DNA from 2 places in the Weissella sagaensis genome. Region 1 is predicted to be linked to the other one. Evidence: predicted binding sites of a transcription regulator. Region 1 holds the regulator's gene; the other holds the start of a gene.
What was found. Region 1 encodes HrcA, which represses chaperone genes, less so after heat shock. Its sites were predicted from a motif close to TTAGCACTCNNNNNNNNNGAGTGCTAA; they were not measured.
Positions count from the first base shown of each region.

Region 2: G7Y65_RS00535 (ATP-dependent Clp protease ATP-binding subunit) is a predicted target of HrcA. The motif match lies at 3,866-3,892, and genes of this name have one in related genera.

Region 1 covers NZ_BLKA01000002.1:99,874-107,536, forward strand. Annotated here, with positions in the region: gene G7Y65_RS03080 (glycosyltransferase family 2 protein) at 1-248, shown strand, start outside; gene G7Y65_RS03085 (glycosyltransferase family 2 protein) at 253-1,158, shown strand; gene G7Y65_RS03090 (SGNH/GDSL hydrolase family protein) at 1,504-2,289, shown strand; gene G7Y65_RS03095 (CAP domain-containing protein) at 2,374-3,423, shown strand; gene hrcA (heat-inducible transcriptional repressor HrcA) at 3,650-4,675, shown strand; gene grpE (nucleotide exchange factor GrpE) at 4,691-5,236, shown strand; gene dnaK (molecular chaperone DnaK) at 5,302-7,134, shown strand; gene G7Y65_RS03115 (DnaJ C-terminal domain-containing protein) at 7,244-7,663, shown strand, end outside.
Region 2 covers NZ_BLKA01000001.1:106,678-114,340, forward strand. Annotated here, with positions in the region: gene G7Y65_RS00530 (LysM peptidoglycan-binding domain-containing protein) at 1-1,391, opposite strand, end outside; gene G7Y65_RS00535 (ATP-dependent Clp protease ATP-binding subunit) at 1,683-3,764, opposite strand; gene G7Y65_RS00540 (zinc-binding alcohol dehydrogenase family protein) at 3,979-4,986, opposite strand; gene budA (acetolactate decarboxylase) at 5,103-5,819, opposite strand; gene alsS (acetolactate synthase AlsS) at 5,877-7,562, opposite strand.

The sequences.
Region 1 (7,663 bases):
CGTTAGATTCAATTAACCGTGTACCAAGATATTTCTATGCCTTTAGAAATCGGATGTACTTTAGTCGTAATCGTGGGTTTATTCGTTTTTTGCGTGCTCATATTCGGATAGCCTATGAAATGTTAATGATTTTCTTTAATGGACAGCCTAAAAAATGGCTACGTGTCAGAATGGTAATTAAAGGTGTTGTTCATGGTTGGTTTTTCCATCCGTCAGTGGAATATGCGAAGAACAAGGTAAAGGAGTAATCAAATGGGAAAAGTAAGTGCAGTCATTGTTACCTATAATCGATTACCAATGCTTAAAGAAGCTATTGCAGCATTAGAATCTGTTGAACCAAAATTATCGCACTTAATTGTTGTTGATAATAACTCTGATAATGACACGAAGGAATTTTTAGAATCACTGGGTGACCGTATTGAGTATGTCCGCCTGGCTGAAAATGTCGGTGGTGCAGGCGGATTTAATGCTGGTATTCGTTATTTTTATGAACAAACTGATGATGATTATGTTTGGGTAATGGATGATGATACGATTGTACATCAAGATTCACTGCAACCTTTATTAGCATTTGCTAATGAAAATCAAAACTTTAGTTTCTTATCATCGAATGTTTTGTTCACTGATGGGACCCCATCAGTTAGAAATGTATTACGTCAATACGGTACGTTTAATACAACATTGAATAAAAAATTTACTAAGCCTGTGTTAGTAGAAAATGGGACGTTTGTTTCAGTTTTATTCCCACGTCATATTGTTGGTGAAATTGGTTTACCAATTACAGATTTTTTTATTTGGATTGATGATTTGGAATATACAGAGCGGGCTTTAAAACTTGCTCCGGGTTACTTAGTTCCTGCTTCTAATGTAACGCATAAAATGCGTTCTAATACAGAAGATGATATTACCAATGATATTCCGGAACGTGTGTCACGTTACTTTAATATGTATCGTAATCGTGTTTATACGATGCAAAAGCGTAATTTTTATCGACGAGTTCGTGGTGAGGCGAAAATTAAGTGGGATTATATGCGTTTAAAGAAAAGTAATTTACCCGATAAAGATGCACGTTTAAAAATTATGCGTGATGGTATTGCTGCAGGTAAGGAGTTCAATCCGACTATTGAATTTCCTAACGAGAAGCATGATGTTAATTAGTATCACGAAAATATCATGATGAATAATAAAAAATTAAACCGATTAGATAGATCAGCAGTCGCTGGTCTATCTTTTTTTGATTAGTGTAATTGCCCAAAAAACTAATTTTTTATTGGTTGTTTAATTTTATTTTTTCTACGTAATTTGTTTCGTAGTATGATGAGACAATAAATTAAATGAGGTGGTAAGCATGTTAATAATAAGGCTTCTGTTGACTCTCTTAGCTGTTTTTTTGTTTTTAATTTAGAAAGTGAAGTAGTCAGAGCTTACGAAGGACGACTTGTTAATGCTAATTATAAAAAAGGTTTGGAAATAAACGAAGGTAATAAAAATTGTTCCAATTTAGTGGAACTAGCCTATTTTAAAGATAAAAATATTTGGATAATTGGTGATTCTTTAATGATCGGTTGGAATGGTAATCGGGTTGTTAGTAACTCATGTCCCAATATTGTAAGGCGACTGTTGCAACCTAATTCACTAAATGATTGTTATTCTTTTTCTGGTGCACAGATAAGTGGTAATCGCGCAACTAAACCAGTCGATTTAACAAATAATGTCACTAACATTATTAATGATGTAGAATTTAAAAGTGCAGATTATTTGCTAATTGCACTCGGTGTGAATGATTTGAATTATAGTGATAATAATATTGGTTATGTTCAACAAAGGTTACAATCAAATATTTATCGATTAAAACAGGCAAATCCTAATTTAAAAATTATGGGGAGTGTCCCGTTTGATTCTTATCTGCAAAAAAAAGCCAGTGATTATACGCTTAAAGATTTGCAGGACGCATTGAAAGTAACGTTTAATAGTTTTGGCATTCCGATTATTAATTGGCAACAGTCACCTTTTGCTTATAGTCAATATTCTTTAAACGATGGTGTTCATCCAAAAACAGATGTTTATCAACAAATGAGATATGCAATATCAAATTTCATTGTTCATAATCGTAATATGACACAAAATATTGATGATAAGAATAGTACACTCTTTCTATCTAACGGGTGGCAAACGAATGAACTAGGTGATAGACAATATGTTCATAACAATATACTACTTGTAGATTGGCAGCTAATTGATGGTGTATGGTATTATTTTGACCCGAAAACAAAAGCTATAAAAAAATAGAGATAATAATTTAATAGACAAAAAATTATTTTGAACGTCCTTATATACGTTGTTAAGAAAGACAAAGTTATAAGGAGAATTTTGATGAAAAAAGGCTATTATATTGCAAGTGTGATGTTTATCGCAATTTCTATGGGAGTTACGGTAACTAATGATAAGTGTGTGAATGCCCAAAATAAGAATGAATACATTAATCATCGCTTTTATCAAAATGGGATGTTAGGTAATGGCTATCTAAATGATGGTCATAATTGGTATCTATTTAAAAATGGACAAAAACAAACTGGAATTCAACGATGGTATGGGCAATATTATTATTTTGATAGTAATACTGGCTTACGGCAAGATAATGTGTTTAAAAACCAATGGGGTAACACATACTATTTTAATAACGATGGCAAAGCTGTTTCATCGTTACAACATATTTCAGGAAACAAGTATTATTTTGGTGAAGATAATACACATTATCTTCGTAAAAATCAGTGGTTAAAAATTAATGGAGGAAAATATTATGCAAATCATGATGGTGTTTTATTAACAGGTATTCATAAAATAGAAGGTAAATATTACTATTTTGATTTAAATACAAGTCAATTATTAAATAAGCGGGATTATGTATTATCTCAATGGGGTAAGTGGTATCTTGTTGATAATAATGGTGTTGTACAGAGTGGGTTGCAACGTTGGCAAGAAAACTATTATTACTTTGATCCAATAACGTATTTAAAAATAACAAACCAAACAGTTATGATTAATGGCAATAAGTGGTCTTTTAATAATGAAGGTGTTGGCCATAAGCAAGAAGAAAATGACGTAACACTTCGAGAGTTGAATAAAATACGAACAGCTAATGGCTGCAAGCCACTTATCTGGGATAATGAATTAGCTAACCTAGCAACAACAAGGGCTAACTATACAAATTCACGTGGGATTCCATCGGATCACTGGCGGACAGCTGGTGAAGTAATCGGTATAGGGTGGTCAAAAGGTTATCCTGTTATTAATGCTTGGTTTAATGAAATAAATATGTTGCCCGTTGGTACGAGGGGACATTATAACTGGGTGTTAAATAAGAATGTAACAAAGGTCGGTTTTGGATATGCAGGAAATGTTATCGTAGGTGAGTCTCGTTAAAAGTATCTAAGTAAATATGGAAAAATCCGTGAATTCGATGATTTGTAATCAATTTACGGATTTTTAATTGGTTACATTGTTTAAAAAGCTAGCTATAACAGCATTTTTAGAAATAAATTAGCACTTTACAATAAAGAGTGCTAAAAGTGTTGACATTTAGATATAAGGCGTGTACTATAATAACTGTTAGCACGAAGTAGTTGAGAGTGCTAAGGAGGTGACGCGTATGTTAACGGAAAGACAGCGGCTAATATTAGCCACCATAATTCGTGATTACGCAAAAACCGGCAGAGCTGTTGGATCTAAAACTTTATTAAGTGAATTAGATTTAGCAGTAAGTTCAGCAACTGTGCGTAATGAAATGGCACTATTAGAGGAATTGGGCTTGCTACAAAAAGAGCACACTTCATCTGGTCGCGTCCCTTCACAGCGAGGCTATCGTTATTATGTTGACGAATTAATGCGTCAGCAACATTTATCAAAAGTTGTTCAGGAATCTTTAGAACATGTGTTTAATCGTAATTTTCAAGAAATTGATGATTTGATGCAAACAATGGTAAATGAATTAGCAAGCCTAACAGGTTATACGGTTGTTGCTCTAAAACCTGAATCAGCAGATATTCGCTTATCAGGTTTTCGTCTCGTACCAATTAACGGCCAACAAATTATGGCGATTATTGTTACGAATGATGGACAAGTTACGAGTCAAAGTTTTCGTTTACCAGAAGGTATGTCCGTAAAAAATCTTGATGATATGGTTGATTACATTAATAAGACATTAGTGAACCAACCCATTATTGAAGTTTTACGAACCCTAACTGGTGACTTGCCTTGGCAGATGGAACGTACAATCCGAACACCAGTTGCATTTTTGCAATTATTCGGTGATGTCTTGGCACGTTCTATTCATGATAAAGTGTTCATTGGCGGTTATTTAAATGTTCTTGACTTCACGACTGATTCTAGTTTGCAAGATATCAAACAATTATATCAATTGCTTGATTCAGCTAGAGATATGCGACGAGTTGTTGGAACGGCAAATGACGGAGTGATGGTACAAATTGGTGATGAAAATGGTAACAGTTTGTTATCACCATATAGTTTAGTATCAGCCACATATCGTGTTGCACAGTACGGCGTTGGGGCAATAGCTATATTAGGTCCAACATCTATGCGGTACGCTGACATGATAAGCTTGGTTGATGCGTTCCGGAGTGCTTTAACGCAACAGTTACTAGAATATTATCGTTAGAAAAGAGGTGTTGACATGTCAAAGGAAAAGCAGACTCCTGAAGAAGAAATCGAAGTTACCGGTGAACAAATCAATGTTGACACTGATAATGAAGAAACAACTTCTACAGTAGATCAAATTTCTGAGTTAGAAGCCAAAGTTTCTGAAGCAGAAGATAAGTACTTGCGTGCTCATGCAGAAATGCAAAACATGCAAGCACGATATGCAAAAGAGCAATCTCAAGCTGTTAAATTTGCTAATCAAAAATTAGCGCAATCAATTTTACCGGCTGTAGATAATCTAGAGCGTGCTTTGCAAGTTGAAGCTGATGATGATTCAGCGCAACAAATTAAGACGGGTGTTGAAATGGTGTATAAAACGCTAATTTCAGCACTTGAAGAACATGATGTGAGAGCAGTCGGTGAGGCTGGTGAAGCATTTGATCCTAACTTCCACCAAGCAATTCAATCAGTACCTGCAGATGATGATCATCCAGCGGATACCATTGCAACGGTTCTTCAAAAGGGTTACGTTTTAGCTGATCGTGTTGTTCGACCAGCGATGGTATCTGTTTATAATTAAGCAGTTATTCATTAATATTAGTATTTAACAAATAAAAAAATCTGATCAATAAGAGGTAAATTATTATGTCAAAGATCATTGGAATTGACTTAGGAACTACAAATTCAGCTGTTGCCGTTATGGAAGGTGGCGCACCAAAGATTATTACTAATCCTAATGGTGGTCGTACGACACCATCAGCTGTTTCATTTAAGAACGGTGAGACGCAAGTTGGAGACACAGCAAAGCGTCAAGCAATTACTAACCCTGATACAATCTTGTCAATCAAGTCACACATGGGTGAGCCTGGTTACAAAGTAACTGTTGATGGTAAGGACTATACACCACAAGAAATTTCAGCTATGATTTTACAATACATCAAAAAGTATGCTGAAGATTACTTAGGTGAAACAGTTGATAAAGCTGTTATTACTGTACCAGCTTACTTTAATGACGCACAACGTCAAGCAACTAAGGATGCTGGTAAGATTGCTGGATTAGAAGTTGAGCGTATTGTTAACGAGCCAACTGCTTCTTCATTAGCATATGGTTTAGATAAATTAGACCAAGACCAAAAGATTTTGGTTTACGATTTGGGTGGTGGAACATTTGATGTTTCTGTCCTTGAATTGGGTGATGGTGTGTTCGAAGTATTGTCAACAAATGGTGACACTCACCTTGGTGGTGACGACTTTGACCAAAAGGTTATCGACTGGTTAGCTGATGGCTTTAAGAAAGAACACGGTGTTGACTTAAAGAATGATAAGCTTGCTTTGCAACGTTTGAAGGATGCAGCCGAAACAGCTAAGAAGACATTGTCATCAGCTACTGAAGCTCAAATCGACCTACCATTTATTACAGCAACTAACGAAGGTCCATTGCACTTGCAAACAACTTTGTCTCGTGCACAATTTAATCAATTAACGGCTGATTTGGTAAAGCGTGCTGAAGCACCTGTTCGTAGCGCTTTGAAGGATGCCGGTCTATCAATTGATGAAATTGACAAGGTTATCTTAAACGGTGGTTCAACTCGTATTCCTGCTGTTCAAGAATCTGTTAAGAACTTGACAGGTAAGGAACCTGATCACTCAATTAACCCTGACGAAGCCGTAGCTCTTGGTGCTGCTGTTCAAGGTGGTGTTATCACTGGTGATGTTAAGGATGTGGTTTTGCTTGATGTTACACCATTGTCATTGGGAATTGAAACAATGGGTGGTGTCTTTACAAAGTTGATTGATCGTAACACGACTATTCCAACATCAAAGTCACAAACTTTCTCAACCGCTGCTGATAACCAACCAGCTGTTGATATCCATGTTTTGCAAGGTGAGCGTTCAATGGCTGCCGATAACAAGACATTGGGTCGTTTCCAATTAGCAGATATTCCAGCTGCACCACGTGGTGTACCTCAAATTGAAGTTAAGTTTGACATCGATCGTAATGGTATTGTTTCTGTATCTGCTAAGGATTTGGGAACAAATAAAGAGCAAAAGATTACCATCCAAAGCTCAGGATCATTGTCAGATGAAGAAATTGAACGTATGATGAATGATGCAAAGGCTAACGAAGAAGCTGATAAGTCACGTAAGGAAGAAGCTGACTTACGTAACGAAGTTGACCAATTGATTTTCCAATCAGAAAAGACTTTGGAAGAAGTTGGCGACAAGTTGCCTGAAGATGATAAGAAACCAGTAGAAGATGGCGTTGCAGACTTGAAAGCAGCGAAGGAAGCTGATAACTTAGAAGATATGAAGGCCAAGAAGGAAGCTTTGGAAAAGGTTTCTCAAGAATTAGCTGTTAAGTTGTATCAACAAGCACAACCAGCTGAAGGTCAAGAAGGTGCCGCACAAGAAGGTCAATCAGATGACAATACTGTTGACGGTGACTTTGAAGACGTATCAGATGACGATAAGAAATAATCAAATGATTTAACGATCTGAACACCCCTACGTTACAGACCGTACGTGATTGTGAGAATAGCAGCTCGCAATCACGATACATATTAAAATTTTTAGGAGGATTTGCCTCATGAATAATACTGAATTATATGAGCGTTTAGGTATTGATAAAAATGCCTCACAAGATGAAATTAAGAAGGCTTACCGTAAATTATCAAAAAAGTATCACCCAGATCTTAATCATGAGGCAGGTGCTGAAGAAAAATATAAAGAAATACAAGAAGCCTATGAAACATTAGGTGATGAACAAAAGCGTGCAATGTATGACCAATATGGTGCAACAGATGGCCAACCTGGTGGTCAAGGTGGTTTCGGTGGCTTTGGTGGTTTTGGTGGCGGTAACGCCCAATATGGCGACTTTTCTGACCTTGGTGATATCTTTAGTCAAATGTTTGGTGGTGGATTCCAAGATCCTAACCGTCCACGCAAGGGACAAGATTTGCAATACAGAATGAATCTAACCTTTGAAGAGGCTGTTTTTGGTAAAGAT
Region 2 (7,663 bases), on a different contig from region 1:
GTATTGTACAATTTACCTGCATAATTTGATTCTGAAATAGTAATAGTACCATCACCATTTACAGAATCTACAACAGCAACGTGACCATAACCACTAGCACCACCAACACCTGGTGCAAAGTATGCTACGGCACCAACTGAGGCAGTACCATTTACAGTGTGACCAGCGGCTGCTGCTGATGCTGGCCATGCTGAAGCATTACCCCAGTAGTTACCAACCCAGCCCAAATCACCCTTAACAAACCATGTGCATTGTCCATATGGATATGTGTTTCCAGCTGTATTTGTTGATGCAACTGATGTAGGCTTTGCAGTCGTAGTAGCTGCAACTTGTTGTGGTTGTGCAGCGGCTTGTGATGCTGCAGCTGCTGATTCTGCGGCTGCCTTTGCATTTGCTGCTGATGTTGCTGCTGATTGTTGTGCAGCGGCTGACTCTGCAGCTGCCTTTGCATTTGCTGCTGACGTTGCTGCTGATTGTTGTGCAGCGGCTGACTCTGCAGCTGCCTTTGCATTTGCTGCTGACGTTGCTGCTGATTGTTGTGCAGCAGCTGATTCTGCGGCTGCCTTTGCATTTGCTGCTGACGTTGCTGCTGATTGTTGTGCAGCAGCTGATTCTGCGGCTGCCTTTGCATTTGCTGCTGACGTTGCTGCTGATTCTGCAGCGGCTGACTCTGCTACTGTCTTAGCATTTGCAGCTGATGTTGCTGCTGACTGTGCGGCGGCTGACTCTGCAGCTACCTTCGCATTTGCTGCTGACGTTGCTGCTGATTGTTGTGCAGCGGCTGACTCTGCAGCTACCTTCGCATTTGCTGCTGATGTTGCTGCTGATTGTTGTGCAGCGGCTGACTCTGCAGCTGCCTTTGCATTTGCAGCTGATGTTGCTGCTGATTGTTGTACAGTTGCCTTAACGTTTACTTCTGATACAGCTTGTGATGCTGCTGGTTTAACAGCAACAGCTGACTTTGAGAAGTTAATTTGATCACCAACATAGATAACTGATGATGCTTGTAAATCAGGGTTAGCGTTTAGTAGTTCAGACAAAGTCATACCATTTGCATTAGCAATTGCCCACAATGAATCTCCTGCTTTAACAGTATATGAACCATTGTTTGAAACTGACTTAGTTGCTGTTTCTTTTGCTGGTGCAGCTGATTGTGCTGATGATGAACCGGGCAATTCAACCTTTTGACCAACATGAATCAAATTAGCATCAGCGATTTTGTTAGCTGATACTAAATCATCAACTGATACATTATTGGCTGCTGCCAAAGCATATAGAGTGTCTCCAGATTTAACGGTAATAGAATCAGCAGAAGCTACGACTGAGCTTCCTGCCAATGCTGCTGCCGCCCCAGCAGTTGCTAATAGCGTGTTTTTTACAGATGCGTGCATATTTAGTACTCCTTAGTCCTTAAAAATTAGTTACTTAAACTTATATTAAATAAGAAACACCTAAATTGATATTTCTTAAGATTTTCTTGATTTTTACTACATGCTACATTGTACGTTAGAGACTTTTCAAAAGAGTTCAAATAACATTTCATTTGTGTTACATTCCATAATTGTTTTTTTGGGTTCGTTCGTATTTTTTTATTTATTAACCATTAATTCAGCTATAAATTCAATCATAAGCATACAAAAAAGCGACGGTATAGACCGCCGCTTCATTTAATATTTATATTTTTAATTCATATTTTTGTCTGAATCACGTTGTGCTGTTATCACAATTTGGCCATCGTCCATCTTTGCCAACAAATTTTTAACTTCTGGATTATCAAGATAAAAATCAGCTATTTGATCTTCTAAATGCTCTTGAATAACGCGACGCAATGGTCGTGCACCCATTTCTGGATTATAACCTAAGTTAACAAGCTCTTGCTTAACATCATCCGTCATCGCAAGATGTAGCCCCTTCTCAGAAATTGCCTCATTCATTTCAGTAATCATCAAATCAACAATATGCAACAAGTTTTGCTTTGACAAAGCGTTAAACTCAATAATACCATCGAAACGGTTCAAAAATTCTGGCTTAAAGTATGGTGCTAATCGTTCAAGTAACTTATTCGTCGTTGGTTCATTATCTTGATCAAAGCCAACCTTTGTTCCTTTAACACCAGTTCCAGCATTTGAAGTCATAATGATGATTGTATCCTTAAATGAAACGACATGACCTTGCGCATCGGTTAAACGACCATCATCTAGTATCTGTAAGAACATATTCATAACATCTGGATGTGCCTTTTCAACCTCATCTAGTAAAATTAATGAGTAAGGATGGCGGCGGACAGCCTCAGTCAATTGACCAGCTTCTTCATAACCAACATAACCAGCTGGTGCACCAATTAACTTTGAAACAGAATGCTTCTCCATATACTCTGACATATCGAATCGAATCATACTATCTGTGGTACCAAACAATTCCTTAGCAAGCTGCTTAGCTGTCTCTGTCTTTCCTACACCTGTTGGACCAACAAACAAAAAGCTACCAATTGGTCGACCTGTTTTATTAAATCCAACCCGATTACGACGAATTGCTCGCGCAATCTTTTGAGTTGCCTCATCTTGACCAATAACATGTGCAACTAGATTATCACCTAAATGACGTAATTGATCTTGCTCAGACGCTGCTAATTCACCAACTGGAATGCCTGTCTTTTCCTCAACAATCTTTTGAATATCCGCAACTGTCACTGTTTGAGCGGCTTCATTTTGCGGTGCTTGTTGTTTAACAGCTTCTAATTGTAATTCTAAATTATTAATTTGATCACGTAAATGACTAGCCTTTTCATAATCTTCACGTTCAATTGCCGATTGCTTTTGTGCTTCAGTTGAATGGATCTTATTTTCTAATTCCTTAGGATCCGCAATCTTTACTGATAGATTTTTCTTTGAACCAGCTTCATCAATCAAATCAATTGCCTTATCGGGTAAGAAACGATCAGCAATATAACGATTTGATAGGTTAACAGCTGCAGCTAACGCATCATCAGCGTACTTTACCTTATGGTATGCCTCATAACGTGATCGAATTCCTTGGATAATTTGTAAGGCTTCTTCGGTAGTTGGTTCATCAACTTGAACCGTTTGGAAACGACGTGCAATCGCAGCATCTTTTTCAATTTGGCGGTATTCATTCAACGTTGTCGCACCAATTAATTGGAACTCACCACGAGCTAAAGCCGGCTTTAGAATATTACCAGCATCCATAGATCCTTCACCAGCTGTTCCAGCACCCATAATCTCATGAATTTCATCAATGAACAAAATAACATCATCACGCTTTGAAACTTCATCCATCAACTTTTGCATCCGCTCTTCAAATTGACCACGAACCCCTGTACCTTGTACCAAGGATACAACGTCCAACCGAATAACTTCTTTACCCTGCAACTTTCCTGGCACCTTGGCGTTGACAATTGCTTGCGCTAAACCTTCAACAACAGCTGTTTTACCAACACCAGCTTCACCAATTAAAACAGGATTATTCTTAGTACGACGGTTTAAAACCTCAATAACACGCGCAATCTCATCATCACGTCCAATGACTGGATCAAACTTACCTTGTCGTGCTAACTCAGTTAGATTAATACCGTATTGATCTAGTAAACCATTACCCTGACCATTATCATTGCCTCCCCCGCGACTCATTTGTGGACGTTGTCCTTGCTGAGCACGTTGCGCCTGTTGTGCACGTGCCACGCCTTCATTATTCATCATACGAAAAATATCATCAAAACTTGAAAAACCAAATGGATCTTGTACCATAATACGGCCTCCTTATATTCTTTTTTATATTCATTACTCCCAATACAAATCAACTGCCAAATTCTCTTTGACCTTTGTTGACCTTATCTACATTTTCTATATTAGCACTCTATGTTCGAGAGTGCAAATAAAATATTTATTTTTTCAAAACTAAAAAAAGATTGGTTCATCATTGCTCTGATAAACCAATCTTTTTAATTACTTTTGTGCAACATTAATATTTAATAACTAGCTTACCTAGCATGTTTCCTGGTGCAACTTCTTTTTGAGCATTTATAATTGTCTGAGCAGATAGCCCATCCAATGTCTGCGTTACCGTTGATTTAACGAAGCCATCATCAACCAGTTTTGATAATAAAGCTAATGCTGCACCCTGACTAGCGATATTTTGTCCAGCATTCGTCTTAGCAAACATAAATTCCCAATCAAGTGATGCTGCTTTATTTTTAATCAACCCGACAGGTAACGGATTCATTGATTGTACAATAGCACCTATATGGCCAAACGTCCCCACCAAATCTGCCACTTTCTCAAAATGTTGATCCAACGAGTGTAATACTGCAATATAAGGTATTTCATGGTAGCCTAGCTTTTTAACTGCTTGCACGTAATCTTCTCGGTGGTTAACTACTTCATCAGCTCCCATTTCTTTAACCCATGCAATTGTTTCGCCACGTGATGCAGTTGCAATAACTGTCATCCCTAACCATTTTGCTAACTGAATCATGATTGAGCCCACACCCCCGGCACCATTAATAATTAACAAAGTTTTGCCATGCGCACTATCAGCCGTCATCTGGATACCAAACTTATCAGCTAACATTTCATACGCTGTTAAAAACGTAAGTGGTAATGCAGCTGCTTCAATATCTGACAACGTTGTTGGCGCCTTAGCAATCAACCCCTCATGAACCGCCTCAAATTCTGCATTTGAACCTGTGCGACCTAATTCACCAGCAAAAAATATGCGATCACCAATTTGATAATTAACAACAGCACTTCCAACACCAACAATTTTACCGACCGCATCAAAACCTAGAACACGTTCTTGTTTTGCAGCCTGTGCTCCCTCTAATTGTTTAATATCTACTGGATTCATAGCAGTTGCCGCCACTTTAACCAACACATCATGATCAGTCAAATCAGGTTGTGCAATGTCTTTATCAATTAACGGTGTTTGCTCATCAGCAGTTGTCACAACTGCTTTCATTAATTTTCCCATTTCTTATCCCTCTATTATATTAATTACGCAAAATTACTCATTAGATATATCATACTATGGTAGTAAAAAAATAGCGATTACAACCCATTAAATCATTGTAATCGCTATTTTTAAAATTAATCTTGTGAACCTTCAGCTGCTGCAACACCTTCTTTTAGGCCATCCATATCAACATGGTGCTCACGGAATTCTTTATCATGAATTGGTAAATGTAATTCATAATTATCAAAAATAGTTAAGTCCCCTGTTAATTCATTGGCATCAAAGCCCAATACATGACCACCAAAAGTACGATCATCACTCAAAAAGTGAACGTGCCAACCGGCAGCAACTGTTCCTTGATACAATTCTGGTGAATAGTAACCAATCAACACACCATCAACATCATCTTTTTCAAATTCACGTTGTGTATGTGTGATTTCTGATAATGAAGGAAATGGACGCTCAGACTTAGGCGCTGAACGAACTTTCATGTGATTAAAACTACCACGCAAAACTACACCTGAAAAAGTATTTTCTAATTGACGATCACTAATTAGAGAAACCATTTCTTTCATATTACCAGCACTAAAAGAAACCTTTTGTTTTTCATCACTAGTATGATGAACAGTTGCAAATGGTACTGTCTTCTCCATATCTGTTACATGATGAATTTGACCTTCGCCATCCATATAGTAGACTTCACCATCTACCATAATCATTTCACCATCTAAACCATCAAACGTTCCAATACCAGCATCCCCATGTTGCTTTAATTCAGCTAAGGTTGCCGAACCGCCTAAAACTTTTCCCATCAAAGCGGCTAAGGTACTGTGTTGATATACTGTTGCCATATTTATACACTCCTTTAATTTGATAAAAAGCGCCCAGAAACCTGGACGCTTTTCTATTTATTCTGCATCAATCAATTGAGACATCAATTCATAGTTGTGTGAGTAATCTACTGGGATTTCGACAACAACTGGACCTTCAGTTGCAAATGCTTCATCCAAGACCGCATCCAATTGGTCTGGTGAATCAACACGCAATCCCTTAGCCCCTGTTGATTCAGCATACTTTACAATGTCAATCTTTGAGAAGTTAACTCCGGCTGATTCACCATTGTACTTAACTTCTTCTTGGAACTTAACCATATCGTAATGGTAATTATCTTGCCATACAATGTGAACAGTATTCAAGTTAAGTTGCACTGCTGTTGCTAGTTCCATTCCTGAGAAGAAGAATCCACCATCACCAGAAACAGAAACTGCCTTAGCATTTGGACGAACCAAAGCAGCTGCCATCGCCCAAGGTAGACCAACTCCCAAAGTTTGCATACCATTTGAGAACAACAAGTGACGAGGAACGTATGACTTAAAGTAACGTCCAAGCCATAGGTAATGTGAACCAATATCAGAAGTCAAAGTCATATCATCAGTCATACGTGCTTGTAATGACTTAATAATGCTCAAAGGATGATTCAAGTTCTCTTGTGCCGGCGTAAAGGTTGGCTTTGCAGCTTCCTTCAAAGCCTCCTTGAACTCAGCTAACTTAGCTTGTGATGCTGCTGGTAATTCATATCCTGCAATTTGTGACTTCAAATCGATCAACGTATCAGCCAAAGTTCCCACAAGCTGACGTGCTGGTGTAAAGTTGTTATCAATTTGAACAGCTTGTGTGTCAATTGCAACAATGTGTAAGTCAGCATTCTTATTCCAATTACGTGGTTCGTATTCAATCGCATCATAACCAACTGTGATAACCAAGTCTGATTGTGCCAACAATTGATCACCAACTTGATTACGGAAGAACCCAACACGACCAAAGAACGTTGATTCCTCTAATTCACGAGAAATGACACCAGCACCTTGATATGTTTCGACAACCGGCAAAGTTGTTTGTTCTAGTAAAGCATGCAATGCTGCTGTTGTATTGTCATCAGAACCACGGGCACCAACTAACAATACTGGCAATTTAGCAGCCTTAATTTGTTCAGCAAGCCAAGCAATATCCTCTGAAGCTGCTGCACCATAGCGAGCAGGTTTAACTGCAGGCAAAGCAGCTGTCGTAACTTCTGCTTCATCAACATCTTGTGGCAACGAGACAAATGATGCCCCTGGCTTAGGACCATTAGCTGCTGCAATAGCATTAGAAATTAATTCTGAGATATTATTAGGGTCTTGAATTTCAACTGAATAATTAGTAATTGGTGCAAACAATGTTGCTGATGGTGTACTCTGATGTGTCAAACGATACAAATCTTTTCGTTGCACTTGACCTCCAATTGCCAATACTGGATCATTTTCAGCAGTTGCCGTCATCAAGCCAGAAGCCAAGTTTCCTACACCTGGTCCTGATGTCACGATAACAACCCCAGTTTTACCAGTAATACGTGCAAAAGCTTGCGCCATAAACACAGCATTTTGTTCATGACGTGTCACAATTAACTTAGGTGCTTTTTCTCCTGCTTTAGGATGATCTAATTTTTCAAACAATCGATCAATTTTAGCTCCCGGAATACCAAAAGCTAAATCAATACCATGGTTGTTCAAACTATCGACAACTAAGTCAGCACCTGTTTTCTTCTCTTCAGACATGTACTTCTACCTCTTTAAAATATATTATATTTCCAATAAGTGTCATTAAATACATTGTAGCGCTTTATTTCGATATTTTGTAGCCATATGCAGTTAGTATT